Regions from separate parts of the Pseudoalteromonas sp. HL-AS1 genome, predicted to be linked through region 3. Evidence: predicted binding sites of a transcription regulator. Region 3 holds the regulator's gene; each other region holds the start of a gene.
What was found. Region 3 encodes sigma-54, which starts transcription at its own class of promoters, with help from an activator protein. Its sites were predicted from a motif close to GTTGGCACGNNNNTNGNNT; they were not measured.

Region 1 (8,117 bases), on a different replicon from region 3:
GTGATTGCTTCATTATTTTTATTTTATCGGCAAGCTCGACAACGTCAAAAATATCACGATATTTCATTAACAGATTATCTAACAAATAGCCCTAATCGCAGAGGAATAATGCGCGCAGCAGAAGCAAAGCTTGATGAAGGTAAAATGACGATAGCAATTGTTGACTTAGACTACTTTAAAAAAGTTAACGACCAATTTGGTCACGATGTTGGAGATTTAGTTCTTATTTCCTTTGCAAAGGCTGCAAAAGAAACACTAAGTGGTGATCATCAGTTTGGCCGCTACGGCGGCGAAGAATGGTTGTTTGCACTAAATTCGGTTGACAAACTAGCTATTCGAGATATCTTTAACCAGCTAGCCACTAGGTTTACCGAGCATTGTAGTAATATAAAAGACCTTCCTAGTGATACAAAAATCACTTTTAGTGTTGGAGCCTCTGTAAGTAACCCTTTAAAAAGCACGCTAGATGTTCTTATTAAACATGCAGATAAATTACTTTATAAAGCAAAAGAAAACGGAAGAAACCAAGTCGTTGTTGATTAGATAAATACAGCTAAAAGTACTTTCTCAGTTAATTGACTAAAGTCCATCTAAAACCATCTGTTTAATTTTATGTGCTTTTACAAAATGATCTAATTTATGGGTGTGTATCCACCAAGTAGCAGCTTCCATAAGTAGCTCTGGGTCATCGTTTTTATTAGCAAAAAATGCATAAAAAGAAAGCCCTACATTTTCGCCTTTAACTGCTATTTTTTTATCGCACACGGTAATTATTTTTGCTCTTAGTTCTTCCCTCATACATACCTTATTTAATTATATTTTTACTATTAAAATACGCCATTTAAAAAGCTAACGATTAGCTGTAAAAGGCTTCTATCAACCAAGCCATGATTCTCAAGCTCTTTATTAGGCGTATTTACTTTTGCAGCTTTGCATTCATTATCTAATGTCTCGTTTTTACGTGTATCGGTTTCGTATGCAATATCAGCTTGTTCCATACATTTTGCCGAGCCTGCGTAAGGCTGCGCCGCACAAGCGCTTAATAATAAAAGTGAAATTGCTATCAACAATTGCTTCATAACTAATCCTATTTTTACGCAACTGATTTACTCTAAATTACATCTGCAAGTTAGCCTATTTACTTTTCTACCACCATTACAAAAAATTCAAAAAAGAACGTACCGATGGCATCAAAAAAAGTATCATTTTTTTCATCCTTTTTAATTTGTGCGCTAATGCATTGATTGTAAACCTGTGAGCTTGTTTGAGCGCAATTTCGATCAAACGTTCCAGCTTTTTCAATGCATAAGTTAGGGTCAGAACGCGAGGCAGTACTACATGCACTCAGTAGAGCGCACAGCAATAATGAGGCGATGGGGGTTTTTATGTTCATCCTTAAACTATCCTATTAAGTTAACGTGCTACCTGCATTTATACCGATTGATGTTATATGTGGGAGTAACATATAGGTTGTACCTAAATAACGCTGTTACTTTATCACTGCAATAAAATAAACAACCAGTAAATATTTGTAAGGTTCTGTAGGGATTTATACTCATTTTTATAATTGAACTACGCAAAAACCTGAAATTATTGCATTCATATCACTGTAAAATTTACAGTGATCGCAGCCAAAGAATAAAAAATTAAATTAAATTTATTAAAATACAATAACTTAATATTTGGCATTTAGTTTGCTAGTTAATGATATAAGCAAATAAATTGTAAAAGGACTAGTTATGAATATTTTTGAAGCACTACGTCATGACCATGACAAACAACGAGAATTGGTAGATGCGCTTATTCAAACACACGGCGACACAGAGCAGCGCCACACGCTAATGGATGAGCTAAAAATAGAATTAGAAAATCACGCAAAATTTGAAGAACGTTACTTTTATAACCCACTTATGTTTGATGACTTAACTCATGAAAAAGCGCGCCACAGCGTAGCTGAACATCACGAAATTGATGAATTAATTGAACAACTTGAAGATACCGAAATGAGCTCGTCAGCATGGTTAGTTGCAGCTAAAAAGCTACACCATTTGGTACATCATCATTTAAGTGAAGAAGAACACGAAGTGTTTCAATTAGCGGGTAAAGCACTTACCGAAGGGCAAAAAGAGAGCCTTGCTGAGCAATACAACGACGCAATGCATTAGTTGCATAACATGCAAACCGACTTCCACACACTCCCTGTGTACTTATTGGTTATAAGCCTTATGGCTTATAACCAATTTTTTGCATGTACTTTATTACTTAACAGTAAATTTCACGTCTTGATCGCGTAATAAGTAAAGTGCAAAACACGCAGCCCACATCGGCCATGCAGTAAAGAATAATAAGTTATTAAAGCCATCTATGTACTGGTTGTACGAAGAAAGCGTAGATAAACCATGCATTACAAAAATGATACCGTACGTTATACGCTTTTTAATACCTGCTAAAAATGCTAAAACAAGCACTAACTGCACCGCACCAATAATGTAAGCCACTATATCTGTAGAGCCACTAATACCGTAAAAATGTTCAAAAATACGTGCGCTATGCCCAGGATTAACAAACTTATCGAATGTCCACATAACCATTACAATAAACACGCCTAAACGCAAAGATAAAAGTGACCACTGCAAACGGTTTTGCACATCAGAATTCATTGAACCTGTCATAAAATTTCCTTAAATGAATATTAATAAACGTAGAAGTAACCTAGACCGTATAAGTTATTTTTTATTTCAAAAATTTTTAATTAAATTCATTAGTTAAGCCATGCAGTACTAAAAGTGAAGCTTATTTAAGTAATTTAAAAAATGCTGCATAAAAGTTAACGCTTTTAAAATGTTAGCAGGTTGAAAGTAGTCTATAATTAAAAATTATATTAAAAGCATATACTTACATTCACTCTAGTACAATCGCTGTATTAATATTTTATCAACTAATAAAACAATACGACTTAATTACCATCTTTATAATGCATCTGTTTTGTTATGTTCTAAAAAAACAAAAAGAATCAAAATTTTACTGAAAGTTATTTTTAATCCTTTCGGTCTTTATCGCCAACAACATTTTAACCGTAGAGAGAAAACGTTTGAAACTCGCATATTTAGCACTTTCCCTAGCCACCATATTAAATACACCACTTAATGCTTTTGCAGCCGGAGAATCAAAAACAGCAAAAGAAGGCGCAATTGAGCGTATTCAGGTGGCAGGCCAAGTTATCAAATCTCAAGGTCTTTCGGTTAAAAATGCCACTGTAGACGGCCCTTTTGGCGACAACTTAGCTCTACGAGATATAGCCCGATCAGTAACACCAATTTCAAGCGAGTTAATAGAACAACTCAATATTACGACTTTACAAGACGTACTTGCAGTCAGCCCTAATACCTATTCAGCCAGTGGTTTTGGGGCACCAAGTTTACCTACTATTCGTGGGCAACTAGGTGAGCTTTTCCAAGATGGTACACGCCGCCAAGCAGGTAATAATGGCTTTGGCGTGCCGTTATCGTTCAACTCTATAGAACAAATAGATGTAGTAAAAGGCGCGCCACCGGTATTATTTGGCTCAAGCCAACGCAACGGTGGTTTTGTAAACTTACATTCTAAAAAAGCATCAACTGACGACAGTAAAGGCAAAGCAACGGTATCTGCAGGACGATGGGATCAGTACAGCGTTTTAGTTGATTACAGTGCACCTATAGTAAAAGACAAAGTAGGTTTTAGAGTAAGCGCTGAACACATTGATAACGGCAGTTACTACGACTTTTCGGGCACGAAAAGCGACAGCCTATTTGCAGCACTTAGGGTGTTACCTGATGACAAGAGCAGCTGGGATATTAACTTTGAGTTATACCAAGTTGAATTTACCGATAACGCAGGTATTAACCGCCCTACTCAAGCCTTAATTGATGATGGCCTTTATATTACCGGCCAAGGCGTGCAAGCCAATGGCAGTACAGTACCCGCAGCAGGTTCTATTGTTTCACCTACTGGGCAAGTAAAAATAGACCGTAGTACAGTACTTACCGACCCTGACAATCAAAACGAAGCCACTACTTATTTACTACACAGTATTTATAAGCGTGAACTTTCAAACAACGCATCAATAAAAAACATTACGTATTTTCAGCACTTACAACGCGAAGAAATTGCACAAAATAGCTTTGTTGAAATTATAGATGGTGCCGATACCGCGCAAAACCGTACCGAGCTTACCTACCTTTGGAATAGCGATCAGCAAACAATTTTTGCTTTTGATGTGCGTTACAACCGCGTGCTAGGCTACAGCCAATTTACAACAGAAGCCGACTTACCTATTGATTTAACTGGCCCAATTTCAAATCGCCGCATTCCTTTAACTGATGCACAACAAGCGCGTTTAATTGAAATTAGTCCAGGTGTATTTGTATCCCCTGGTGGTCAGTACGATATTAATAACGATGGCAGCGGCGACTTTAACTTATCAGACACTACCGATTCGCGCTCATGGCAAACGGGTTTTGCTATTCAGCAAGATTCAGATTGGACAGATAAATTTCATACAAGTGTTGGCTACCGCATAGATTTTTATGACGTAGACGCGCACGACCCAATAGCACCAGAGGGTGAAATTGCAGCGAGCGATAGCATTAACGATAAACTACATTCGGGGCAAATAAGCTTTAATTACCGATTAAACGGTGATTACACCACTTATGGTGCAGCAAGTTACAACGAAGCCACATCAAATAGTATGGCTGGCGGTACGTCTCTTGGTGGTGATAACACGATTAGCGCGCAAAACTTTTCAACCGAAAATACCTTAGTTGAATTCGGTTTAAAATACGCACCAACCAATAGCGATTGGTACGCTGATGGCGCAATATTTAGTCAACGCCGTAGTTTACGTAACCGCGATGGCAGTAATACCGGTATTCGCACCACAGGTTTTGAAAGCCAAGTATTTTACGATGCCTACCCGTATTGGTTAAGCGCAGGCTATAGCTACATTGACGCCCGCTACGATAATTCTGCAAGTAGTCAAGATTCTGCCCAAGTAGCCGATGCATTTGACAACTCACGCCCTGATATTATTGCAGGCACCAGTGTGGGCGCTCCTAGTTTTACCGCATTTGCGCCTTCAAGTAGCCAAGTTCAAGGCATTCCAGAGCAATCTTTTAGCTTTAACGGAAATTATTCAATTAATTCGAAATGGCAAACGGGTTTTTCAGGTCTATATACAAAGAGTTACCCATTAGACTTTTTGGCAACCGTACATATTCGCGATCAGTACACATTAAACGTAAATACTAGCTATGCTTTTACGCCTAGCACCAAGTTACGCTTAGATGTAAACAACGTTACCAATCAAAAAAATTGGCGCCCTGTATTTGAAGGCGGTTATTTTGGTGCAACCTTGGCTTTTCCTGAATTACCAATAAACGCCAAGCTGACGCTTACGCATAATTTTTAAAGACAAGTTTGAAAGAGAGAGAACATGATTAAAAAAATACTTTTGTTATTAATTGCAGCGGTCGCCATCGGCCTGTTCTTTCATTTTGATTTGCACCAACTACTTACGCTTGAGGGCTTAAAAGGCTCGATGGATCAGTTTAGCCAATATAAAGCGCAATCTCCGCTATTAATAATTGGCGGATTCTTTTTATTGTATGTGGTGGTTACTGCATTGTCTTTACCGGGCGCGGCTATTTTAACACTGGCAGCGGGTGCTTTATTTGGCTTAGTTGAAGGCTTATTGGTTGCATCGTTTGCATCAACCATAGGTGCTACATTGGCCTTTTTAGTATCACGTTACTTATTGCGCGACACCATTAAAAAGCGCTTTCCTGATCGTTTAGCAGCCATTGATGCAGGCGTTGAAAAAGAAGGCGGCTTTTACTTATTTACGTTGCGTTTAGTGCCGGTGTTTCCGTTCTTTTTAATCAACTTGTTAATGGGCGTAACAGCCATCAAGTCATGGACTTTTTACTGGGTAAGCCAAGTGGGTATGCTAGCCGGTACATTTGTATTTGTTAATGCCGGTACGCAGCTTGCTCAAATAGAGAGTTTATCGGGCATTTTATCGTTGGACTTAATTTTATCATTCGCTTTATTGGGCGTATTCCCATTTATTGCTAAAGGGATCTTAAACGTGTTTAAAAAACGTCGTGTATACAAAAGCTATACTAAACCTAAAAGTTTCGACCGTAACATGATTGTTATTGGTGCTGGTGCTGGTGGTTTGGTAACAAGCTATATTGCCGCTGCTGTTAAAGCAAAAGTAACCCTTATTGAAGCGGGCGAAATGGGCGGCGACTGTTTAAACTACGGCTGTGTTCCAAGTAAAGCGATAATTAAAAGCGCTAAAATTGCAGAGCAAATTCGCCACGGTGAACACTACGGCCTAGAAAACATGACACCGCAGTTTTCGTTTAAAAAAGTAATGGCGCGTGTTCATAAAGTAATTGCCGATATAGCACCGCACGACAGCATAGAGCGCTACACTAATTTAGGCGTAGACGTAGTAAAAGGCTACGGCAAATTAATCGACCCGTGGACGGTAGAAATTAAACTTAACGATGGCGGCACGCAAACATTAACTGCGCGTACTATTGTTATTGCCACTGGCGCACGCCCATTTGTACCGCCACTGCCCGGTATAGAAGAAACCGGTTATGTAACAAGCGATACTTTATGGGATAAATTTGCAGCGCTCGATGAGGCACCTAAAAAGCTTGTAGTACTTGGTGGTGGCCCAATTGGTAGCGAATTAGCACAAAGCTTTGCACGTTTAGGTTCAAGCGTTACGCAAATTGAAATGGCGGAGCGCATCATGATCAAAGAAGACGTTGAAGTGTCTACCTTTGCTCATGAAGCGTTGAGCGAAAGCGGCGTAAACATTTTAACCTCGCATCAGGCATTACGCTGTGAAGCGCGCGATGGTAAAAAGTTCATTATTGTTAAACGCCTTAACGAAGGCAATAATGAAGAAATTGCTATTGAATACGACGAACTGCTATGCGCTGTTGGCCGCAGTGCCCGCCTTAAAGGTTACGGCCTTGAAGCGCTAGGCATAGAAACAAACCGTACAATAGTCACTAACGAATACCTAGAAACGCTATACCCTAATATTTTTGCCGCAGGCGATATTGTTGGCCCTTATCAATTTACGCACGTAGCGGCTCATCAGGGTTGGTACGCAGCAGTAAACGGCTTATTTGGTAACCTTAAAAAGTTTAAAGTAGATTACCGCGTTATTCCATGGACCACCTTTATTGACCCAGAAGTGGCACGTGTGGGCTTAAACGAGCAAGATGCAATTGATAAAGGTATCGATTTTGAAATCACTCGTTTTGAGTTTGAAGAGCTAGACCGCGCAATTACCGACAGCGCCACAAAAGGCTTTATAAAAGTCATTACCCCTAAAGGCAAAGACAAAATACTCGGTGTAACTGTGGTCTCTGAACACGCGGGTGATTTAATTGCTGAATTTGTACTGGCCATGAAACACGGTTTAGGCCTTAATAAAATACTGGGTACTATACACAGTTATCCTACTTGGGCTGAAGGCAACAAATACGCTGCAGGTGAGTGGAAACGCGCGCATGCGCCTGAAAAAGTACTTAACATGCTCGAAAAATATCATACGTGGCGTCGAGGCTAATATGTTTAACACAACATTAAAGCCTTTATTATTAAGTGTAGCGTTACTTGCAACGTCGCTTGCAAGCCAAGCGCAAAGCACGACTAATAACCTGCACGATAGCTGGAATGCCTTGCTAAATAAGCATGTTGTAGCAATTAACCATAATCACAGCACAGAGGTTGATTACGCAGCCATAAAACGTGAGCATGCACAGCTAAAAACATATTTAGATTCGTTAAGTGCTGTAACACAAAACGAGTTTTACGCGTGGGAAAAGCCTAAGCAACTCGCTTTTTTAATCAATGCTTATAATGCGTGGACTGTTGAACTTATATTAACTAAATACCCTGATATTAAGTCAATTAAAGACTTAGGCAGCTTTTTTAGCTCACCATGGAGCAAAGCGTTTGTGCCACTACTTGGTAAAACTCGCAGCCTTGATGACATAGAGCACGGTTTAATTCGTGGCAGCGGTAAATATAACGATCCACGC
Region 2 (8,117 bases), 1.7 Mb from region 3:
TAATAAGGTGTCAAAAATTTCTTGAGCTGCTGCTAAAACTTGTGCTGATGCTGAGTATGATTGTTGAAAACGCAGTAAATTTGCGGCCTCTTCATCAAGGTTTACTCCAGATAGTGATTCATACCATGCCTCAGATTGTTGTGCTAGAGCGTCAAATGCAGCCCCACTTGTGATTGCTTGGCCAGTTATAACACCTATATCACTCACTAATCCTGAATAAGCTTGGTTGAACGTTTTATGATTATCGGCTGTTGCTGTTGTTTCTACATTTAAACGTACTAACTCACCATTTTGTAAATCAGCTAATTTTAAACCATTACGGTTATCATCAAAGCCGCCTTCGTTAAACTCAAGTGTAAAGGTGTCGCCTGTTGCTGGTGTACCTTCTATATCAAAGTCAAAACCATAATCGCTGTATGGCGTTCCTGCTTGAGATAAAACATTATTACCTGGCGGTGGAATAATAATTGTTGTTGCCGTATTATTTTCATCAGAAATTTGATATTCGTTTGCAGTGCCTGTTTTAACTAGGGTAATAACGCCATTGGTCAAACCGGGAGCTGTGCTAAAACCACCCGATGTTACACTTGTAACTTCTCCTGCTGAAATAGTAGCGGTACCGGTATTATCTATACTGTTAGCTGTACGAATAGGGGATGCGAGTGCTAGGTCTTCTGCGCGACCTGTTGCAAGTGTGATACTTGAAGCGGAATCTGAATTAAGCTTTATTTGAAATTGATCACCCACGTTACCTGTTTTGCTTGTATCTATATTTAATTGGAGTCCGAAGGAGTCTTTTACTGTTGCAAGCACTTCTGGTGTTGTAGGTGTTGCCGCTTGATAAGGGACTGCATTTCGAATATCGTCTGCATTTATGATCCCATCGGCTGGGATATCTGCAACTGATGGATCACCTAGCGGCTCGCCTTTATTATCTACTGGTTGAATAGAAACCGATGTCGCACTGGTATAAGTAATAATAAAATCACTGGCAGGTAATTCACTGCCTTTACCTGGCTCTACCGTTGCAGTCATACCGGCAGTACCGGTGTTAGCTTGATACGCATAAGCGCCAACGGTAGGTATATTAAAAATATTCCCCCCTAGCTGGCCTGTTGCATCCATACCCAATTTGTTTTGCTCATTAAATGCGTCAGCTATCGCTAAGCCCATTTGACCAATTTGGTTTTGCGCAGGGACTAATATGTCATCTCTAAAAGAAAGTAAGCCGCCAATTTTGCCTTTGAGTTTACTTGCATCAACTTCAAGCGGCACTGCTTTGCCACCATTAACGTCAAGCTTAAATTCTTTAAAATTAGGATCGGGGTCGCCCGTCATCGAAAATAAGTTAAATGCGCCATTTTGCATAACAACTGCTTCGCCTGTGCCCATAAAAACGAGCTTTTCGCCATTTGGACCATCAAGCGTTTCTATGTCTATTAGCTCTGATAAGTCGCGTATCGCTTTATCACGTTCGTTATAGGTAGAGCTCGCATCTGCGGCGTTATTAGTGCCATTAACTGCTGCAATATTTTGATTTAGCGTGCTAATACTTTGAATGAGTGAGTTTGCTTCATCTGAAAATATTTCGAGCTGCTCGTTTACTATACTTTTTTGATCAAGCACGATGCCCGAAAGCCTATCCATTTGATCAATTAAGCTTTGCGCGTCGGTCATTACTAATGAGCGAGCAACGGTAGATGACGGCTGATTAAGCGCTTCTTGCACGTTATTAAATAAAGAGTTAATGCCAGTCGAAAGGTTGTTCGACTCTTCAGAAAAAATAGTATCAACTCGATTAGCCTCAGTAATAAACTGATCGAAAAACGATTTATTAGAGGTGTCACGATTTAGCTGTGACTGAGCAAACTCGTTTAGTAATCGGTATGTTTCGCCTCGCCCCACTTGGTTGTCAACCATAGTGGTAAATTCAGTACGCTCACGTACGTAACCTACGGTATTTACATTGGCGATATTTTTACTTGTCGTTTGCAGTAGCTCCGAGCTTGCTCTAACCCCAGAACTGGCAATGTTTAATAAATTAAACGACATGTTACTCTACTCCTTGGCGGATCACGTTTGCCGCAATGTCTTTTAGCTGGCTGCTATTGAGCACATTTTTTATTTTACTGGCGTAATTTGGATCGGTTGCATAACCTGCTTTTTGCAATGAATCTAAAAAGTCATTTGGTTTTGCTGTATTTTGTAATGCTTCTTGGTAGCGTGGGTTTTGCGTTAAAAAATCAACGAAGTCGTTCACACTATCTTTAATTGAAGCGTAGGCTCTAAAGCTGGCTTGTTTTTTAACGGGTGTGCCTTGCTCAAACTCAAGCGTTACTTTGCTTGCTTTGTCGCCTTCCCAGCTTTTATCTGACTTAATATTAAATAAGTTATTTGAGCTGCCACCGTCACTTTTATTAATAATGTGCTTACCCCAACCGGTTTCAAGTGCTGCTTGTGCAACCATTACCGCTGGGTTTAAACCAATTTTTTGCGCTGCAGTTTTAGCGTGTTCCCACACTGAACTTACAAACTCTTCTGCATTTTTAAATGTTGGGCTATCGGCTTTAGACTCTGCAGTATTAACTTTAGGCTCAGCAATATCGGCTTTAGTGCTCTTAACGATAAGATCGGGTTGATTATTTTTTTGCTCATGAGGAAGCGCTGATCCGACTTGCGTATCGCTAAAAATATCGTTGGTTGTTCTAAGTACAGAGCCTGGCATAAAGTTTTTAGACTCAGGCGATAACTGCTGAACAATTAAATCGGCAAGGCCTAAAGAGCCATTTGATGAAAGCTCTGTTGAAAGCTGCTGGTCGTGCATTTCTTCAAAAAACTTTACGCCACTTGAATTAAATGGACTGTCTTTGTCTTCAAATGCTTCGTTGGCTTTGCGCATTCCTTTGAGCAGCATTTGCGTAAAAATAGCTTCAAATTGTGCGGCCGCTTTTTTGAGCGCAGCTTTAGAGGCATCAGTTGATGCATCGCCACTGGTTAAGGCTTCTTTACGAAGTGAATCTAAGTTGCCTAAATCAAAAAAGTTTTGCTTATCGAGGTGGTTAGTTTCCATCGGCTTTTTGACACAAAATGAATAATGCAGTTAAAAATGCAAAAATTGAGCCACTACCGATAAAAAGAGGAAGATAAAAATAATAAACTTAAGTTGCTGTAAATAAAAAGCCCTATATCTTGTTTCAAAAATATAGGGCTTAAGTAATACGTTATTTATTGGCTTGGGTTATTTATATAACAACTAACTGTCCGTTAATTGCGCCAGCTTCTTTTAGTGCTTCTAAAATAGCCATTAAGTCACCAGGCGCTGCGCCTACTTCGTTAATTGCGCGAACTAAATCGTCAAGGCTTACACCTGGATTAAATACAAAGGCGCGCGAGTCATCTTGATTTACATCAATAATACTTTGCTGTGTAACAACAGTATCACCGTTTGCTAGCGGGTTTGGTTGTGACACATTTTGTTGTTCTGCAATTGTTACTGTTAAGCCACCGTGAGTTATAGCGGCAGGCTGAAGCTTAACGTTTTTACCAATGACAATTGTACCTGTGCGCGAGTTAACTATAATTTTAGCGGCCATATCAGCTGGCTTAAATTCTAAGTTTTCGAGTGTTGATAAGTACGATACACGCTGGGATGCATCGCGTGGTGCTATAACACGAATAGAAACAGAATCAATTGCTTGTGCGCTATTTGGGCCGACTAAATCATTAATTGTTTTTTCTAGGCGTTTTGCCGTTGTAAAGTCTGGGCGGTTTAGGTTGAAGGTAATGTAATCGCCTTGCATAAATGGACTTTCTACTGTGCGTTCAACTGTTGCGCCATTTGGTATACGACCAACGGTAGGGGTGTTAATTACAACCTTACTGCCATCAAGACCTTGTGCGCCTAAGCCACCTACAATTAAGCTACCTTGTGCAATTGCGTATACGTTGCCATCTACACCCTTTAAAAAAGTTTGTAGTAAAGTACCGCCACGCAAGCTGCCTGCACTACCAATAGACGAAACCGTAATATCGATTGTTTGCCCGGGCTTTCTAAATGCGGGTAATTCTGCATGAACAGCAACAGCGGCAACATTTTTAATTTTAGGACTTTGAGTTGAAGGTAGCGTAATACCAAAGCTGTTCAACATGCCTCTAAAACTTTGTTGTGTATATGAGTTTTGCTCGCCAGTGCCCGGTAAACCAACCACTAAGCCATAACCAACTAATTGGTTAGAGCGCACGCCCTCAACCATAGACACATCTTTTATGCGCTCAGCACTGGCAGTAAACTGCCAACCTAATAATACAACTAAACATAAAGCTTTAAGGCTATTCATGTTGTTACCCTCTAAAATGGAAACAGCGAACTGCTAAAGAAACGTGTAAGCCAACCAGGACTTTGCGCCTCTTGCGTTTGCCCTTTACCTGAGTATTGAATACGTGCATTAGCAATGCGGTTTGATTCAACCGTATTATCGGCGCTTACGTCTTGAGGGCGTACTAGCCCTTCTAAACGAATAAACTCTTCGCCGGTATTAAGCGTTAGCCATTTTTCGCCGCGTATAACTAAATTACCGTTAGGTAAAACACGCATAACATTTACCGAAATATCGCCTACTAAGCTGTTTGACTGGTTTGATTTTGAATCGCCCGTAAACGACGAATCACTACCAATACCAAACTGAATACTATCGCCACCTATATTTACAGGTAGACCACCTAATCCAATCACTGGGTCTAAACTTGCGTCGGTTTCTTTGTCTGTTTCTGTTTTAGCAGCTTTTGTTGCTTGAGTAGACTCTTGTAACTTAACCGTAATTATATCGCCAGTACGTAGCGCTTTTTTATCAGAATATAAGTCGTTTGATGTATGAGTATTAAACAATGAACCCGTTGCTACCATCGGCTCTAAAATAGGCTCGGGGTACATAGGTGCATAGTAAGGGTCGTCCTGTACTACTTCGCTATTTTGCGTAGACATACAGCCACTTAAAAATAATGTGCCCGCTGCAAATAAAATAATATTACGCATAATTCCCCCTACTCTATTAAAGCTGTTGATTGATATAACTCATCATTTCGTCAACGGCCGAAATTACTTTTGAGTTCATTTCGTAAATACGCTGAGTTTCTATTAGATTTACCAGCTCTTCAGTCACATTTACGTTAGATGTTTCGAGTGAGCCTTGAATAATACTACCTAACCCTTCAACACCCGGGTTACCTTGTACCGGTGCACCACTTACAGCAGTTTCGGTATAAAGGTTTTGACCAATTGGCTCAAGACCCGATGGATTAATAAAGTCACTAATTGTTAGCTGACCAATTACTACGTTATCCGCTTGGCCTGCAACACGTACAGATACTTCGCCATCTTGCGACACCGTAATTGATTGCGCGTCGTCTGGTACATTCATTTCTGGCTGAATCACATAACCTGCGCCCGATGTTACAATTCGTCCATCGCCATCGGTAGTAAACTGGCCGTTGCGCGAGTAAGCAATATTGCCATCTGGTTGCAGTACTTCAAAAAAACCTTCGCCAGAAATCATCCAATCTAGTGAGTTTTCGGTGGTCAACATGTTGCCTTGCGTAAACTCTTTTTGATTAGCTACAACTTTAGCACCCGCACCTAACATTAAGCCTGATGGCATTTCGGTATCTTGCGATGAACGACCACCTGGTTGATTAATATTTTGATAAAGTAAATCTTCAAATATAGCGCGGCTTTTTTTGTAACCTACAGTACTCGCATTCGCTAAGTTATTTGAAATAACCGATATATCGGTTTGTTGAGCGTCTAGCCCCGTTTTACTGATCCACAATGCTGGATTCATAATCGTGTCCTCACTTTAAAGTTAAACTATGCGTAATAACTGATCTTGACGCTCGTCAATTTCTTCAGCTGTTTTCATTAATTTCACTTGTAATTCAAATTGGCGCTGGTGGCTTATCATGTCGACCATTTCGTGAACCGGATTCACATTCGACATTTCAAGCGAACCACTTAAAACTTTTACATTGGCAGAGGTATCTACTGTTACATTTGCTTTTGGTCTAAATAAACCGTCGTTACCTTTTTCGAGCTGTGAGCTATTTGCTTCTACCACTCTAAGCGTGTCGATTTCTTCTAAAAAATTAGCGGGAGCGCCTTGCGGGCGAACTTGAATAGCGCCATCTTGGCTAAACCCTATTTTTTCGACTGGGACGGGTAAAATAACAGGGCCGCCTTCGCCAATTACTTGACGACCACCGCTCGTTACTAACATGCCTTGCGCAGTAATATTGAGCGTACCTACTTTGGTATAAGCTTCGTTACCAGAGGCATCTTGCACGGCAAGCCACGCGTTATCGCTCATTGCAATATCTAAATCGCGCCCGGTTTGAACAATGCCACCCGATACCATGTTAGAACCCGGACGCTCTTGCATTGCAAATACTCGTGTAGGCAAACCTTCGCCAAACGCTTGCATAGAACGCGCCTGTGCAAAGTCAGCTTTAAAGCCTGTTGTATTTGCATTCGCCAAATTATTGGCTTTAAGCGCAAGTCCCTGTAGGCTTTGCTTAGCGCCAGAGGCCGCAATGTAGACCATTTTGTCCATAGTATCGACTCACATAAAAAATCTCTGAAATTATAAATGCAAAATAGATGCCAAATTAAATTTGACGCAACATTGAGGGTATTAAGAAGAGCTCATAAAAAAGGCTGCAAAAATGCAGCCTAATATATTCAATTGAGTGTAGCTTATCGAATCTGCAAAATACTCTGCTGAATTGTTGAGTTAACTTCAAGCGCACGTGAGTTTGCTTGGTAATTACGCTGTGCAGTAATTAAGTCTACTAGTTCAGTAGTTAAATTGGTGTTTGATTGCTCAAGTGCAGATGAATTTATTGATCCTAAAGTACCCGATCCTGGCTCACCTGCAATAGGCTCACCCGATGTTAAGCTTTTTTTCCACGCAGTATCGCCGACTTGCTGTAAACCTTGCGAGTTTGAAAAGCGAACCATAGCTACCTGGCCTAAAAATGATGTATCACCATTACTGTATGACGCTACAATTTTACCATCTGTACCAATGTCAATTCCGGCTAAACGACCAACAGTAGCACCATCTTGCTCAAGCGCTTTTACTTCAAAATTACTAGCGTATTGGGTAGGCACCTTATTTGCGGTACCAGTTTCATCACGCCAATTAACTTCGATATCTGCAGGAAAGCTTGCACCATTCGTTAATAAATCAGAAAGGCCTGCTGTACCGGAGGCTGCATCACCTCCAATTATCGAAATAGGATTAAAAGTATTCGCTACATTATCTACAGCTGGATCACCTGTTGTTGACGGTACGCCGCTTGAGTCAAATCCTAGGGTTGTTAAAGGTGCATAAGGCGTAGTCCCATCTTGAAGCACGCCATCCTCTCCAAAACTGTCACCATCAAGGGTAGTATAAACATCCCATTTATTTGCGTCAGTCGCAGTTGCGGCGTCATCACGTTTCACAAAAAACAACTGTAAAACATGTGGCTCACCTAATGAGTCATAAACTGTAGTTGATGTTGATGAATTATAAGTAGCACTTTCATCTGGATTAAATGGAAGCGTTGGTGACTCAACTCGCGAATCTAAATTGAATGAGCTATATACACTTGTTGTTGCACGCGGAGAGCCTGATGAATCAGGAATTTGCAAAGCTGATGAAGTGCTTAGGCTTACTGATGTTGTATTACCTGTTGCTTCGTCAACAGGGAAACCTTGTAAAAAATTACCTTTAGCATCAACTATGAAATTATCTTGGTTTAATTTAAATGCACCTGCTCGTGTGTATGTTAAGTCTTGCGAAGATAAATCGTCTGTCATCGCAAAATAACCTTCACCAGTGATTGCTAAATCAAGTGAGTTATTTGTAAATTGTAGTGAGCCTTGATGAAACTGTTGTGCAACCATTGTCGCTTGTACACCATCACCATTTTTAGTCTTACCAGAGCTAAATACTGATGAAGCGTAAACATCGGCAAACTCAGCGCGCGACTCTTTAAAACCTGTTGTATTTACGTTTGCAATATTATTTGCCGTTACGTCTAAATCTTTTTGTGCGGCAGCTAGGCCGGTTAATGCAATA
Region 3 (8,117 bases):
AGCCCCTACATCAAGTACCACTGCAACGCTTGCGATGGGCGATGCCATGGCAGTTGCATTATTAGAAGCTCGCGGCTTTACAGCTGATGACTTCGCGCTATCTCACCCAGGTGGTAGTTTAGGCAAGCGCTTATTACTTACTTTAAAAGATGTTATGCACAGCGGCGCAAATACACCTATTATTGATGTTTCACAAACAGTTAAAGATGCTCTAATAGAAATGTCAGCTAAAGGATTAGGTATGACAGCCATTGTTGATGAAAATCAGCAACTCGTAGGGTTATTTACCGATGGTGACTTACGTCGCATTTTAGAACAAAGAATTGATATTCATACAACACAAATAGATGTTGTTATGACTAAGTCATGCACTACAGCTACGCAAGATATTTTAGCCGCTGAAGCGCTCAATATTATGGAACGTAAACGTATAAATGGCCTAATCGTCGTCAATGAGAAAAACCAACCTATTGGCGCATTAAATATGCAAGACCTATTGAAAGCAGGAGTGTTATAAATGCAATTTGAAGAACTCTATCAACCGCTGAGCGATGATGCAAAAGCACGCGCTAAAAAAGTAAAACTACTTATATGCGATATTGATGGTGTATTTTCTGATGGCCGTATTTACCTTGGCAATCAAGGTGAAGAGCTAAAAGCATTTAATACAAAAGATGGTTTTGGCATTAAAGCACTTATAAACAGTGGCTTTGAAGTAGCTGTTATTACTGGTCGTCATTCACAGATAGTACAACAACGTATGAGCAGCTTAACCGTACAGCATATTTATCAAGGCCAAGAAAATAAGCTCATTGCCTATCAAGAATTAAAAGATAAACTCAACCTTAGCGATGAACAAATTGCTTATATTGGTGATGACGGTCCTGACATGCCTGTTATGGAGTTAGTAGGCTTTGCCGTTGCAGTAAATGATGCCCACCCACTTATTAAGCGTTTGTCACACTATGTAACGCAAATGCCTGGTGGTTTTGGTGCTGTGAGAGAACTCACCGATTTGCTCATGCTTGAAAATGGTAAAGCATTGACTACACAAGGCACTAGTTCATGAATGCAGCGCGCATAATATTAAGCGTTTTATTCATTAGCTGTATGGTTTGGCTTTGGTACCCTTATTTTACACAAACAAATATTGTGCCTCAGGCTGAGCCTGAAGTTATTGCTAAGCCTGATTACATAGCTATTGAGCTCAAACAGACAGCCTATGATGAGCAAGGTAAAATTAGCCACAAAGTCACTGCGGCTAAAATGGAGCTATACCAGCAATTAGGTTTCACGTTTTTCGAAAAACCCATTTTCACTTTATATAACGAACAACAAACGTGGCAAATAAATGCAGACGAAGCAACATTATACGAAGATAAACAATTAATTTTAGAAGGTAATGTGGTTGCCAAAAATTTAACCGATAACGCCATGATAGACAAAATCAATGCTGATAATATTCAGGTTGATATAAAGCTATTAACAATGCGTTCGGAGCAACCCGTCATCATCACTGGACCCAATTTAAAAATCACCGGTAAAGGCCTAGAAGCCGACTTAAAAACCGAAGTGATAAAACTAATTAACCATACGCGAACCATATACTATGACCAATAAAATATTAAAATCACTTATAATTCCTACACTTATACTAGCGTTTAATAGTAGTGCTGCAGAGCAAAACACGCAACCTGCTGCCAATCAAATTTCAATAAGTGCCGACAAGCAAGAAGGTCAATTGAAAGCTAATGTGGGTATTTTTGAGAAAAACGTTGAGATTATTCACGGTAATCGCCGCATTACAGCCGATCGCCTCGAAGTACACAAACGTGATGAACTTGGTGATAATAAACAATTATTAATTGCCACAGGTAGCCCTGCGCACTTTGAAGAAAAGCAATCAGACGGCACAACTATGAGCGCCAGTGCTGACGAAGTACGTTATGATGTATCTAAGCGTTTTTTAACGCTTGTTGGTAATGCACAAGTATCGCAAGCCGGACAAAAAATAAATGCTAAAAGCATTACCTACGACATAGAGCAGCAGCTCATCAGTGCCGAAAAAGATGAAAACTCAACTGACCGCGTTCACACAATTTTAGTACCGATCGAAACTAAAAAAAGTAAAAAAGGCGATAAAGGTCAACCATGAGCACATTAAAAGCAGAACTATTAGCAAAAAGCTATAAAGGTCGTGAAGTTGTAAAAAACGTCGGCCTTGAAGTACAAGCTGGCAGTATAGTTGGCTTACTTGGCCCTAACGGTGCTGGTAAAACAACGACTTTTTATATGATTGTAGGGCTTGTTCCTAGCGACAAAGGTAAAATATCTATTGATGATAACGATATTACTCTTTTACCTATGCATAGTCGTGCTAGATTAGGCATAGGCTACTTACCACAAGAGTCATCGATTTTTAGAAAGCTGACTGTTTATCAAAACTTAATGGCCATTTTAGAAACGCGCAAAGAACTAAATAAACAAGCCAGAGAAGACACGCTCAATAACTTATTAGATGAATTTAGCATACAACACATTCGTGATAGCCAAGGTATGGCATTATCGGGTGGAGAACGTCGTCGTGTAGAAATAGCACGAGCGCTGGCAGCAGATCCTAAATTTATATTACTGGATGAACCGTTTGCTGGTGTTGACCCTATTTCGGTATTAGATATAAAGAAAATAATAGAACATCTTAAAAATCGTGGGATTGGAGTATTAATTACCGACCATAACGTAAGAGAGACCCTTGATGTTTGTGAAAAAGCCTACATTGTTTCTCATGGGGAACTGATTGCATCAGGTACTCCAGAACACGTATTAAATGATAAAACAGTACGCGATGTTTACTTAGGCGAGCAATTTAGGCTGTAACATTTACGCCATGTCTTTAAGCATCTGCTAGTATTAATTATAACAACATAAAAGGATTGTTAGAGATACATGAGGCAATCACTACAGCTGCGCATGGGCCAGCAACTTACAATGACTCCACAGTTGCAACAAGCTATTCGTTTGTTGCAACTCAGTACATTGGATCTCCAGCAAGAAATACAAGAAGCTCTCGACAGTAATCCACTTTTAGAGGTTGAAGAGGCAGACTATTCTGAAGACGCTGCTGGTAAAAACGAGCAAAAAGCTGATACCGATGACATAACTGTTAGCGCATCTGCTGATGATGCTCCGAGCGAATATGAACAAGATACTGGTGAAGCACTTGCAAAAGACACGCTAAGTGACGACATGGCTATGGATGTTAGTTGGGATGAGTACATGAGTGCCGCCCCAGCAGCCTCATCAGGTCCAATGCCTGAAGACGAATCTATATACCAAGGCGCCTCTACTGAAACGCTCCATGAGTATTTAATGTGGCAATTACAACTAACGCCATTTAGCCCTACCGATGAAGCCATCGCTATTGCGATTGTAGAGGCCGTCGATGATTCAGGTATTTTAACTCTCAGTTGCGAAGAAATTTTAGAAAGCTTTAATCAAGAAAACGAAGATGATAACGAAGTCGAACTTGATGAAATTGAAGCGGTATTAAAACGCATTCAACTGTTTGATCCTGTTGGTATTGCTGCACGTAGTTTACAAGAGTGTTTGTGTATTCAGCTTAATCAATTTGATAAAGAAACACCTTACATTAATGAAACGAAAATGATTTTAACCGAGCATATTGATCTATTAGCAGCTCGCGACTATCGTACATTAATGAAAAAAACTAAGCTTAAAGAAGAAGAGCTTAAAGAAGTGATGACACTAATACATACTCTCAACCCAAAACCTGCAGATACTATTGTAAGGGAAGAATCTGAGTATGTTATTCCTGATGTGTCAGTTAAAAAAATTAAAGGTCGCTGGGTTGTCGAATTAAACCCAGATAGCATGCCTAAAATTCGTGTTAATAGCCAATACGCGGCAATGTCTCGCACTGTAAAATCAAGTGGCGACAGCCAGTTTATTCGCTCACATTTACAAGAAGCTAAATGGTTTATTAAAAGCTTAGAAAGTAGAAACGACACGCTATTAAAAGTTACTAATTGTATTGTTAAGCAACAACAAGGATTTTTTGAACATGGCCCTGAAGCCATGAAACCAATGGTTTTAAATGATGTCGCTGAAATGGTAGAAATGCACGAATCGACAATTTCGCGTGTGACTACTCAAAAGTACATGCATACACCCCGTGGTATATTTGAGCTTAAATATTTTTTCTCAAGCCATGTAAGTACTGAAAACGGTGGTGAATGTTCATCTACAGCAATACGTGCGCTTATCCGAAAATTAATCGCAGCAGAAAACTCAGCAAAACCATTGAGTGATAGCAAAATAGCGGATATATTGGCTGAGCAAGGAATTAAAGTAGCAAGACGTACAATCGCAAAATACCGTGAATCTCTTGCTATTCCACCGTCAAATCAGCGTAAAAGTCTGATTTAAGACGCTAAACTAAGAGGGTAATGCTTATGCAACTAAACTTAACTGGTCGTCACGTAGAATTAACCGATTCACTAAGAGACTATATTAATACTAAATTTGCGAAGCTTGAAAGACACTCTGATCATATTAATAATGTTCATGTCATTCTCGATGTAGAAAAATTAAATCAAAAAGCAGAAGCCACAATACACGTAAGCGGTGCTGAGCTATTTGCCTCTACAGAACATCAAGATATGTATGCCGCTATTGACTCGTTGATCGACAAGCTCGATCGCCAAGTAATCAAACACAAAGAGAAGCTTGCTCGACACTAATATGATGAAATTAAGTTCACTTATATGCCAGGACTGCAGCAAAGCTGCGGTCCTTTTTAATAGCAAAAAAAGAATTTTAGAGTTCATTAGCGAACTTGCTCACGACAAACTTCCGTATTTACCGCAACAAGATATTCTTAATGCTTTAATGAGCAGAGAGAAATTAGGTAGTACAGGTATAGGGCGTGGCATTGCTATTCCTCATGGAAGAATGAGCGGTGCAGAAGAGCCTTTGGCTTTAGTGCTCGTTAGCGAAACTCCAATAAACTTTGATGCAATCGATAATCGCCCTGTTGATATTTTTGTCGCACTCATCGTACCAGATGGCGATAACCAGCAGCACTTAAAGACTCTAGCAACCATTGCTGATAAACTAAACAACAAAGATTTTTGTAAACAGTTACGCAGTGCAAAATCTGATACTGAGCTTTACCAAGTTATTGTCGATCAATCATAGTTTTATAAAGGGTGTTAAATGGAGTTAATTATCATAAGTGGCCGTTCTGGTTCTGGAAAGTCGGTTGCTTTGCGCGTTGTAGAAGATTTAGGTTATTATTGCGTAGATAATATTCCAGTAAACCTACTACCTTCATTAGTTCGCAGTGTGTCTGATAGCTACGATAAAATTGCTGTTAGCATAGATGTGCGCAACATCCCTAAAGAACAAGATGAATTTAACGATATTCTTGAATACTTGCCTGGCTTTGCAAACCCTACGTTGTTTTATTTAGATAGCGACGATCAGACATTGATCAAACGCTTTTCTGAAACACGCAGATTACACCCACTATCAATAGACTCGTTGCCGCTTGATTTAGCCATCAAAAAAGAAAAAGAATTACTTGATGTATTAACCACTCGCGCCGACTTTATGATAGATACGACTGATTTAAGTGTTCATCAACTCGCTGAATCTATTCGTGAAAAGATTTTAGGTAAAAAAGATAAGCAACTGATTGTCACATTTGAATCATTTGGTTTTAAACACGGTATACCAAAAGAAGCAGACTACGTATTTGATGCACGCTTTTTACCAAATCCACACTGGGAACCAGAGTTAAAGCCTTTAAATGGGTTAGATCAACCGGTTAAAGACTATTTAGCTAATCACAGCATAGTGCAAAAATTCACATGGCAAATTCAAACATTTGTACAAACGTGGTTACCACATTTAGAACGAAATAACCGCAGTTATTTAACCATTGCTATTGGGTGTACAGGCGGGCAACATCGCTCTGTGTATTTAGCGCAAACTATCGGTGAAAGTTTCGCAATGACACATCCCAATGTAAAAATTCGCCATCGCGAGCAAGAAAAATAATATAGCTGAATAATCACCTGTTCAGCTTAGGTAGAGTAAGTTATGCATTGTGAAGATACCTTTTTAATAAAAAACAAATTAGGCTTACACGCCAGAGCAGCTACTGTGCTTGCGCAATTAGCAGTACAATTTGATGCGACAATCACATTATTCCAAGATGACAAAGAAGCAGCAGGCGATAGCGTACTTGCACTAATGTTACTTGAAAGTAGCCAAGGAAAAGAAGTTAAAGTTGTTTGTAAAGGCCCTGATTCTGAGCAAGCTTTACACGCTGTTGGAGAATTAATAGCACAACGCTTTAATGAACAAGAATAACCTGTTTTATAAAAACAATATTCGCATTACTAATGCTTCAATTAAAACAGATATATAAAATAGATAGGTTAGTAACGCCAGTTAACTCACCTCCCCCCCATAAAGTAATATAACAATTTATAAAGGACGCCAATGCCTGAAGCTTTTGAACAAGATTACCCACTACAGCAACTAAAACAGGTGACGAAGTCACTCAATAGTGGTCAATTTGTTCAAGTTAGGCGCATGCTCGCAAAAACGGCTCCTTGTGATACCGCATTATTATTAGAATCATCACCGCATAAAATTCGCCGACTGCTTTGGCAATTGGTCGATCCTGATGTGCAGGGTGATGTTCTTGAAGAATTATCTGAAGATGTTCGTTTAGGCATTATTGCCCAAATGGAACCTAAGCACATTGCCGCCGCAACTGAAGACATGGGCCACGATGACTTAGGTGAAGTATTACGTAGCCTGCCAGATACCGTCTATAAAGACGTTGTTAGCGCGATGGACATTCAAGACCGTGAACGTGCCACGCAAGCACTGTCATATCAAGAGCGTTCAGCAGGTGCGCTAATGAACACCGATACGGTGACCATTCGCCCTGATGTAACACTCGATGTTGTACTTCGTTATATTAGACTGCGTGGTGAGTTACCAGAGGGTACAGATGATTTATATGTTGTTGATAAACATAACTGCTTTATAGGCGCTTTATCGCTGAGTACATTATTAACTAATCCGCCAGAAAAAATTGTGCGCGATTTAATGGATGAAGATTGTGAGTCTATCCCAATCTCAATGGATGAAAGTGAAGTAGCGCAATTATTTGAGCGCCATAATTGGATATCGGCCCCTGTGGTGGACGATAACGACCAACTCCTCGGTCGTGTTACTATCGATGACATCGTTGATGTAATCCGAGAAGATGCCGAGCATAGCTTATTAAGCCTAGCCGGTCTTGATGATGAAGAGGATACATTCGCGCCTGTACTAAAAAGCTCTAAAAAACGCTCAGTTTGGCTAGGAGTTAATTTACTAACCGCACTTGCAGCTGCTTTTGTAGCTAGCTTTTTTGAAGGCACTTTAGATGTGCTCCCTATTTTGGCTGTGCTTAACGGTATTGTCCCTTCTATGGGTGGTGTTGCTGGTAGCCAATCATTAACGCTTGTTATCCGTGGTATTGCAGTAGGTCATATAAACCAAACAAACCAACGTTTCCTGATGATGAAAGAACTGGCCATTGGCGCGCTAAACGGTATTTTGTGGTCACTATTAATTGCGGGTGTTATTGCGCTATGGCAATGGGATTTTATGCTTGGTGGCGTACTCGCCTTCGCTATGTTTATGAACTTAGTGGTGGCAGGTGTTGCTGGTGCAAGTATTCCAATAATTCTTAAAAGAATGAATATAGACCCTGCTCTTGCAGGGAGTGTGGTGCTAACCACGGTGACTGATATTGTTGGTATATTCGCCTTTTTAGGTACTGCTACATGGTTGCTGATATAAATTAAACGCTTTAAATGTAAAAACTACAGCAAAAATACTTAGGGTAAATCAGTAGCTATGGCAACGGATACCAAACATAAAAATGACATACCTAAAAAAACGCTAAAACAAAAAAGCGTATCCATATTAAAAAGTGTACTGGTATATGGCTCTATATTTTTCGTCCTTTATACCGCCGTCAATTGGTGGCGGCAACCTGTCATGCCAGCAAATCCTCAATTACAATTAAT
Region 4 (8,117 bases), 160 kb from region 3:
CTGCAGCGCTGCAAACGTATATAGACAAAGGCGTTATACCGTCTATGCAGCTATTCACAAGTGATGAGTACAACGACATGCTAAAAGATGTGAAAAACATGTTTAGCTAAATATGTTTAGCTAAACATGTTTTATTACACAAACAAAAAGGGTTAACTTGCGTTAACCCTTTTTATTTCTATTGAATAGCGTCTAGTACTATTCCATCGGTTCTGCGAGTAGGGTATAGCGATTCAACCACAAAGCTGGGAATAAACCCTTTAGCTGATGACACCACTACTTTAGATTTAGCGCCAATAATACGAGCATTAACAATAACACCGCGGTTGGTGTATGTAAGCGTCCCAGTTAAAGTGTATTCAATATGTGGGTAGCCTTTAATATCTTTGCCATTACGGCTAAATGAAAAATCACCCATCGGCGTCACGTGCACTGTGCCTGTGTGCTTATAATCAACAACAGACAAACCAAACTCTTGTAATTCAGTAATAAAGCTTTCAGCTAAATGATTGCCAAAAATATTAGTAGTTTGCAGGTTGTCGTCTAAATTTACAAACGAAGTTATAGCGATAGGCGTGCTACTATTTATGTAATTCATATTTTCAATTAGCTTCATTGCTAATTGCTCTGTGTAATTACTTAGTAACTTACTGCTGTTAATTGGGCGGTAATTATTTTCTGGAAATTGCCAATTACTCACGCGCGGCTGATTATTTTCAGCATAGCGATTATGGGCATGATTATAGCCAATATTGTTATGTGGTGCATGTCCATTGTAAACAGGATGGGTAGAGCAAGCTGAGAGTGATAGTGTAAAAAGTGCCGATAAAGTAAGAGTTATTTTTTTTGATAACATGTTTTCTTCCTGAAACATAAGGGGATTTTATAAATACCCCTCCTTATCGACACACTTTTTGATTACTTTAATTAAATTTAATAATTAATTTGTTTATTTTTAATTATGGTGCTTTTGTAACCTCTTCTTTTTTATAACGAAGCTTACCTGCTACCCATGTTTGCAGTACGTTTGTTTTGTATATCTCGTCAACAGGCACTTTAAAGTAGTCTTTATCAATTAAAATAAAGTCGGCCCATTTACCTTTTTCTAAACTACCCACCTTAAATTCTTGATGAGCTGCATAGGCGCCACCAAGAGTAAATGCACGTAATGCATCTTCTCGGCTTAGTACTTCACTTGCGCGCCAGCCGTTTTCCGGTAGTTTGTTATGATCCATGCGTGTAATGGCTGAATACAAACCATCAAATGGATTTGCAAGCTCTACAGGGTAATCAGAGCCTGCCGCAACAACCGAACCTTGCTGTAAAAATGTTTGCCACGCGTAGGCGCCGCTTAGTTGCTTTTTAGTTAAACGCTGCTCTGCCATATGCATATCAGAAGTAGCATGTACTGGCTGCATTGAAGGGATTATTTTTAACGCTTTAAAGCGAGGGATATCATCAGGGGTTACAATTTGGGCGTGCTCTATTCGGTTGCGCAGTAATATACCGCCCGTTTTTTTAAACACATTTTGATAGGCATCAAGTACTACTTTATTTGCTTTGTCGCCAATGGCGTGAGTATTTGCGCTAAAGCCGCTTTTAAAGCTTTGTGTAAAGAGTGCTTCGAGTTTCTCTTGTGTTTCAAGCATTAAACCATGGTGACCAGGTCTGTCTGCATATTCTTCAATAAGTGCTGCACCACGAGAGCCCAATGCGCCATCGGCGTAAACTTTAACACTGCGAATTTCCATAAAGTCATTTTTGTCGTGGTACCGGCCTGCCTTTAACATTGTGTCTAAATCAGGGCTTGCACCACTTAACATTGCCACAATGCGTAGTGGTAAATTACCAAGGTCGCCGCGCTCTTTGTAAACCTCCCAGGTGGTTTTATCAATACCTGCATCGTGAGTAGAGGTAATGCCTAAACTTAATAAATGTTTACCTGCTGCATCAAGTGAGTCACTTATATCTTGTTTTGAAGGGGCTGGCATATGCTGGGTAATTAGCGATTCTGCTTTATCTACAAAAATACCCGTAGGATTGCCAAATTCGTCTTTAATTATCTCACCGCCTTCAGGCGCTTTTGTTTGGGCGGTAATACCAGCAAGTTCGAGCGCTTTTGAATTAACCCAAATGGCGTGGCTATCAACTCGAGAAAGCACCACAGGTCGATCGTTAACTACTTTGTCTAAATCTTTAGCCGTAGGAAAGCGTGTATCAGCCCATAGCTCTTGGTTCCAACCTCGCCCTATAATCCAACCTTGTTTGTTATCGGCAAATACTTTTAGTTTATTCGTTACTTCATCAACCGATTTTGCACCGCGTACATCAAGTTGCGATAAATTATCGCCAAGGCCAATAACGTGCCCATGAGCATCAATTAAGCCTGGTAATAAGGTATTACCGTGCGCGTCAATTAGCTTGGCATCTGGGTAGCTATCTTTAAGTGTATCGCTACCTAGTTTTACTACCTTGCCATTTTTAATAACGAGGGTAGTAAATTGCTGTACTTCACCTTGATATAAAGGGGTATAACCATTGGCGTTATAAATTACTTTTGTTTGTGCAAAAGTGTAACTAGAACTAGCGCAAAGGCTGGCTAGTATGAGTGGTTTGATTATTTTTTTGAGCGACATAAGGCATTATTTTTTATTGTTAGTGCGTTAACACTAGCAAACCCAACTTTATAATACCAATATGTGAGACAAATTATGATGAAGAAAAAAGTAGTAAAGCTAGAACATAAAATATCTAGCTTTTGAAAGGGTTTATTTACTAGCGTATAGACTGTATTCACTTAGCGTTAGTTTACCATCTTTGTCTTGATCGTAGCTTGAAAACCGAGACCACAAAGCGGGGTCTACAGCGGTTTCTGAACGTGTTAAAAAACCATCCTGGTTTCTATCAAGTTTTTCAAATTGCTCTGCAACATTGTTGCTTGCAGCAAAGCCTAATGTGCTAAAAATACTAAACGCAAAAAGCGCTATATAGCTTGTTTTTTTCATGAAAAATACTCAGTAGAGGTTATTGGTAAGGTAATTTTTAAATTCGATTAACGAAATTTGGTTATCTTGGTTTTTGTCCCATTTTACAAATGTGTTTAATAGTTGTGGTTGGGGATCAAGTTCGTTATGCGTTAAATAGCCACTTTTGTCGCTATCGAGGTGATCAAAGCGTTGCTTTACATCAAGTGCAGCGGCATCAAAGCTTAATAGCATTAAGATGCTTATAATAAGGGGAAGTATCTTCATGGTGTTCCTTCCAAAAGATGTATTTAAAGTTTGTGGCTAAAATAAAGTGAAAAGGAAAAAGCACTTGCCGTAATTTAACTCCCAACATTAAATCCTTTTACACACTCCCTCAGGGATTATGGCAAATGCTTTTAATTCCAGTTTACCTATAACAAGCTTAAGTAAAGCTTAATCAGTAATTACTCATTAAGGTTTAAAGCTTTCAAATTCTTTTTTTGAGACTTTTTCATCACCGTCTTCATCTAAGTCGGCAAACTGTCTCATTACTTCCTTGTCTTCCTTTGCTTCTGCAATCGATATTTGTCCGTCCATGTCTTTATCTAAGTGGGCAAAACGCACATTTGTTGGCGATGCAATTACGGTGGCACTAATTGCTAAAAACATTAATGAAAAAGCGGCTATAAGTTGTTTCATAATCACGTTCCTTATTAAATGAGTTTATTGAATAAATTTTTTGAATTCATCTAGCGACAATTGCCCATCTTGATTAGTATCAATTTGAGAAAAATTCTCGTGTAACACAGCATCTTCACCTGCTTCGGCTTCACTTAATGTGCCGTTACTGTCTTTATCAAGCTCGTTAAAAGTCGCGTGAACGTCCATTGCGTGTGCATTAGCGCCTAAAAAGCCTAAAGCCAGTAATGATGAAATTACTAAAATGCGTTTGTTCATAATTATTTCCTTATTGATTAAAGTTATTACTTCCTATTACAAAAATGGTGCCAATAATAATTATTGTTATTTTTCAATTGGTTATTGTTTTTGCTTTAAGCCAGTGAGAAGTTTTTACTGGGTTTATTGTAATTTTTGTGCGCCTTTTGCAACATTATTTGGTGGGGGTGAAAGGGAGTTTATTAAAATCAACGAGTTACGCTGTCTCTATTTGGCGACACATTGTTTTATAGTGCTGGCTGTTAATCGTATTAAATATAATTGCTGGTTCAGCTAGTGTATAAGGTAAGCACTTAATAATAGAGCGCTTAACTTAAAAGGACTAAACTAAATGCCAGCAACCATAGCTAAAAAATACCAAGCAATGCTTAACTGGCGGCCTAATTTAATTGGGCAATTTGCAATGAGTATGCTGCTTTCGCTACTTCCGCTTTCTATAGTGGTGATCGTATTTTTAAATGCGCTTAATAAGCAATTAGCGGTTACTCAAAGTATTGTGAGTAGTAACTACCAAGTTACCAAATCGTTTAACACTTTAAAGCAAGAACTCAACAGCCTTGAGCGCGCTACTAGGCAAAACTGGGTATTAAAAAGTGAATCGCTTGATAAGCTCATTGTCGATAAATGGCAATCATCCCTACAAAGCATTGATGAACTCAAATTTGTAAACACGAATAAAGAGTATATCCACCAATGGCAACGCTTATATACCACCTTACAAACCGCGCATGTAAAACTCGTTGAGCAAAAACAACAACAAGCTGAGCTATTTGTGCCAGTGAGCGACTTAGTTGCTGAGCTTACTTTATGGTTACGTGATAAAAACGAAGCGCAAATTACCAATAACCAAAATGAGCTTACAAGCCTGCAAGCGTCATTTATAAACTGGCTGGTGGCACTTATTCCACTGACTTTAATTGTTGGGGGAGGTTTTTTATGGCGCATAAGTGGGCGGCTAAAAGGGTTAACTACGGTTATTGATAAGCTTGGGCAGGGGCATTGGCAGCAAAAAATATCTGTGAAAGGTTCAGCTGAGCTTGTTGAGCTAGGAGAAAAGCTCCAATGGGTACAAGAACAACTTCATATGCTTGAGCAGCAAAAAGATACTTTTTTACGCCATGTAACTCATGAGCTAAAAACGCCGCTTGCTTCAATGGTCGAAGGCACTGATTTATTAACTGATGAAATAGTAGGTCCAATTACTGCTGAGCAAAAAGCGGTGCTTGAGCTTATTAGCCAATCTATGGTGCGCCTTCGCACAATGATTGACAGTTTGCTGAGTTATAATGCGATTCGCACCAGTAAAGACAGCTTAAGCGAAGTTGAATTTAGTCTTCTTATTAATAAAATTAATAGCCATTTTGAGCATCGCTTAAGTGCGCGTGAGCAAGCTCTGCAGTGGCAAAACACTTTACCTAACAAACCGCTTGCTTTACCTAGTGAGCTTATTGAGATGATTTTAATTCAGCTTATTTCAAATGGCTTAAAATTTTCAGATAATAAGCAAAGCGTTACTATTAATTTAGCGCTTGAGCAAAACCAGCTTTGTATCGTTGTACTTGATAAAGGGGGCGGTATTAAAGAGCAAGAAAAAACTCAAATTTTCAGCGCATTTTATCAAGGTAAACACAGTAAAAATGTTACGCTGCAAGGCAGTGGACTGGGTTTAACTATTGTAAAAGAGTCTGTTGAACAGCTAAGAGGTACACTTAGTGTTGAGCATAACGAGCCACATGGTTGCCGGTTTTCAATTAAAATTCCCATAACAAAAAATCTAGGAGTTAATTAACATGCGCTTGCGTTTAATCGCTATTTTATGTGTGCTCAGTAGCAGCATGGTTATATCAGGTTGTGAAATTAATAATGGGCAAGAAGAGCGTGTGTCAATTACACCTGCACCTGTGGTCGATACAAAAAAAACGAACGACAAAAACAGTAACCCTAGTCCAAAACCTAGACCAAAAATTGAACCAAGCTATCCTCCTGCAGAGCAAGTTATTGCATGGCACGCTAATCAGTGTGGCGGATTTAAATTGGTACCTAGCAAAGATGTTTTTACAGGCGAAAACGAGCTTAAACGCTTTTTTAAGTTCATGTGCTTAAACATAAATGATGATCCAAATATGGTAATGACTAAGTTGCTAAAGCTCGATCTTGCTTACTTTTGGCCTGATGACATAAAGCAATATTTATGGCTTCAAAAGCAGCAAGTAACTATGCAAATAAATGCTAAAAAAGAGCAGCAAGCACTTAATAATAAAATGCAAGAAACCCTCTCATCGTTAGCAACGATTGAGCAGCAACTTTTACTACGAGAAGAAACGAAGGAGCAGTAATTATGGCCGCAACTAAAGTACAAGGTGCAAAAGTATTACTCGTAGACGACGACGCTAGCTTATTAAAACTGCTCGCTATTCGTATCGAATCAAAAGGATACGAAGTGACAACCTGTGAAAGCGGTTTAACCGCACTACAAATACTTAAAAGCCAAGTGTTTGACGCCGTAATAACCGACTTACGCATGGATGAAATGGATGGTATGGCACTGCATCGTCAGCTGCAAAGCCGCTACCCAGCATTACCTGTCATTATGATGACAGCGCACGGCTCAATTCCTGATGCAGTAGAGGCAACTAAGCAGGGCATTTTTGCATTTATAACTAAACCAGTGGATAAAGACGAGTTATTTGACAGCCTTGCAAAAGCCATAGAAATTCATGGTGTTAACGCCGATGAAGCCGCACCTAAAAGTAATATAGTTACGCGCAGTGGGGCAATGCTGCACTTGTTAGAGCAAGTAAAACTACTTGGGCCAACGCAAGTTAATGTACTAATTTCGGGGGCTAGTGGTACAGGTAAAGAGTTACTCGCACAGGCGATTCACCAGCATAGTCATGTAAGCGGTGGTCCTTTTGTTGCAATTAACTGCGGCGCTGTACCAGGGGAGCTTTTAGAGTCTGAATTATTTGGTCATAAAAAAGGCTCTTTTACGGGCGCAATTAAAGATCACCAAGGTTTGTTTCAACAAGCTGAGGGCGGCACGCTATTTTTAGATGAAATAGGTGATATGCCACTTAACTTGCAGGTTAAGTTACTGCGCGTATTACAAGAAAAAACAATTCGCCCCGTAGGCTTTCAAGAAGAAATCGCAATTGATGTACGTATTGTATCGGCAACACATAAAAATCTTCCTGAAGCTATTTTAAACCAGCAATTTAGAGAAGATTTATACTACCGCTTAAACGTAGTTAATTTAAAATTACCGCCACTGTGTGAGCGCCGCGAAGATATAAGCTTATTAGCACAGCACTTTAGTGCAAGTATTGCTAAGCGCATGAAGCAAACTGAAAAACACTTTGCAAGCGATGCTATGCATGCGCTTGTGCGTTACGACTGGCCAGGTAATATCCGCCAACTACAAAACGTAGTAGAGCAGGTTGTAGCATTAACGCCAAGCGATGTTATTTCAGAGCACTTAGTGTTAGCTGCGCTAAATAGTAATGAAACAAACGTAGAACCATTATCACTAAACGACGCTAAAAAAGAGTTTGAGCGCGACTATGTAATTAACACTTTAAAAATGGCAGGTGGTAACGTAGCCGAAGGCGCTAAGCTTGCCAAGCGCAATCGCTCAGATTTTTATAAGTTGATTAAAAAGCATAATATTGATGTTGATAATTTAGGTTAAGGAAAAGCATGCAGTTATTTATGGTGTATTTAGGTGGCCGGATTCAAGGTTGCCACATTGAAATGCATGATATTCGTTTTGTTGTAGGGCAAAACATTGAGCAAACTTATACAAAGTTAAAAAGCCAATGGGTAGGCGACAGAAGTAGTGTTCACATGGATAGCTACATGGCAATTAATCATATTGATGGCTTTAAAGTAGAAGTTGTCGACAGCTATGTGGAGCAAAATAAACAACTCTATTTTGTAAATTTAGGCGCTTACAGAAGTGATACTATGGCTGAGCAACACGACTTTGCATTGTATGTTGCAAGCAGTAGCCATGAAGCTAAAGAGCGCGCTAAAAACGATTTACTCGCAGGGCTTAGCCATATCCATAAAGATGATTTACATGACGTAGACGATTGCTTTGCCATTGATTTACTCGACAGCCAGCTAAACATTAAGCTCACGCCCAGCGGTATATCGCAGCCGATAAAGCCAGACTGGTTTGGCTATCACATACTT

Region 1: RB214_RS17540 (hemerythrin domain-containing protein) is a predicted target of sigma-54. The motif match lies at 1,682-1,700, and genes of this name have one in related genera.
Region 2: flgJ (flagellar assembly peptidoglycan hydrolase FlgJ) is a predicted target of sigma-54. The motif match lies at 3,107-3,125, and genes of this name have one in related genera.
Region 4: RB214_RS03845 (EF-hand domain-containing protein) is a predicted target of sigma-54. The motif match lies at 3,960-3,978, and genes of this name have one in related genera.

The regions. Positions count from the first base shown of each region.
Region 1 covers NZ_CP133570.1:110,900-119,016, forward strand. Annotated here, with positions in the region: gene RB214_RS17520 (GGDEF domain-containing protein) at 1-543, shown strand, start outside; gene RB214_RS17525 (DUF6500 family protein) at 580-798, opposite strand; gene RB214_RS17530 (hypothetical protein) at 828-1,079, opposite strand; gene RB214_RS17535 (hypothetical protein) at 1,139-1,393, opposite strand; gene RB214_RS17540 (hemerythrin domain-containing protein) at 1,740-2,165, shown strand; gene RB214_RS17545 (hypothetical protein) at 2,259-2,672, opposite strand; gene RB214_RS17550 (TonB-dependent receptor domain-containing protein) at 3,092-5,452, shown strand; gene RB214_RS17555 (FAD-dependent oxidoreductase) at 5,477-7,642, shown strand; gene RB214_RS17560 (DUF547 domain-containing protein) at 7,644-8,117, shown strand, end outside.
Region 2 covers NZ_CP133569.1:2,624,855-2,632,971, forward strand. Annotated here, with positions in the region: gene flgK (flagellar hook-associated protein FlgK) at 1-2,052, opposite strand, end outside; gene flgJ (flagellar assembly peptidoglycan hydrolase FlgJ) at 2,054-3,070, opposite strand; gene RB214_RS12200 (flagellar basal body P-ring protein FlgI) at 3,243-4,337, opposite strand; gene flgH (flagellar basal body L-ring protein FlgH) at 4,349-5,032, opposite strand; gene flgG (flagellar basal-body rod protein FlgG) at 5,049-5,837, opposite strand; gene RB214_RS12215 (flagellar basal body rod protein FlgF) at 5,859-6,602, opposite strand; gene flgE (flagellar hook protein FlgE) at 6,746-8,117, opposite strand, start outside.
Region 3 covers NZ_CP133569.1:653,231-661,347, reverse strand. Annotated here, with positions in the region: gene RB214_RS03105 (KpsF/GutQ family sugar-phosphate isomerase) at 1-517, shown strand, start outside; gene kdsC (3-deoxy-manno-octulosonate-8-phosphatase KdsC) at 518-1,069, shown strand; gene lptC (LPS export ABC transporter periplasmic protein LptC) at 1,066-1,620, shown strand; gene lptA (lipopolysaccharide transport periplasmic protein LptA) at 1,610-2,155, shown strand; gene lptB (LPS export ABC transporter ATP-binding protein) at 2,152-2,877, shown strand; gene RB214_RS03080 (RNA polymerase factor sigma-54) at 2,947-4,446, shown strand; gene hpf (ribosome hibernation promoting factor) at 4,473-4,760, shown strand; gene ptsN (PTS IIA-like nitrogen regulatory protein PtsN) at 4,765-5,217, shown strand; gene rapZ (RNase adapter RapZ) at 5,236-6,081, shown strand; gene RB214_RS03060 (HPr family phosphocarrier protein) at 6,124-6,396, shown strand; gene mgtE (magnesium transporter) at 6,529-7,887, shown strand; gene RB214_RS03050 (protein disulfide oxidoreductase) at 7,945-8,117, shown strand, end outside.
Region 4 covers NZ_CP133569.1:814,123-822,239, forward strand. Annotated here, with positions in the region: gene RB214_RS03815 (HDOD domain-containing protein) at 1-110, shown strand, start outside; gene RB214_RS03820 (FlgO family outer membrane protein) at 179-856, opposite strand; gene RB214_RS03825 (amidohydrolase) at 960-2,636, opposite strand; gene RB214_RS03830 (calcium-binding protein) at 2,769-3,005, opposite strand; gene RB214_RS03835 (EF-hand domain-containing protein) at 3,015-3,251, opposite strand; gene RB214_RS03840 (hypothetical protein) at 3,438-3,665, opposite strand; gene RB214_RS03845 (EF-hand domain-containing protein) at 3,690-3,923, opposite strand; gene RB214_RS03850 (HAMP domain-containing sensor histidine kinase) at 4,255-5,712, shown strand; gene RB214_RS03855 (hypothetical protein) at 5,714-6,259, shown strand; gene RB214_RS03860 (sigma 54-interacting transcriptional regulator) at 6,262-7,611, shown strand; gene RB214_RS03865 (DUF1543 domain-containing protein) at 7,620-8,117, shown strand, end outside.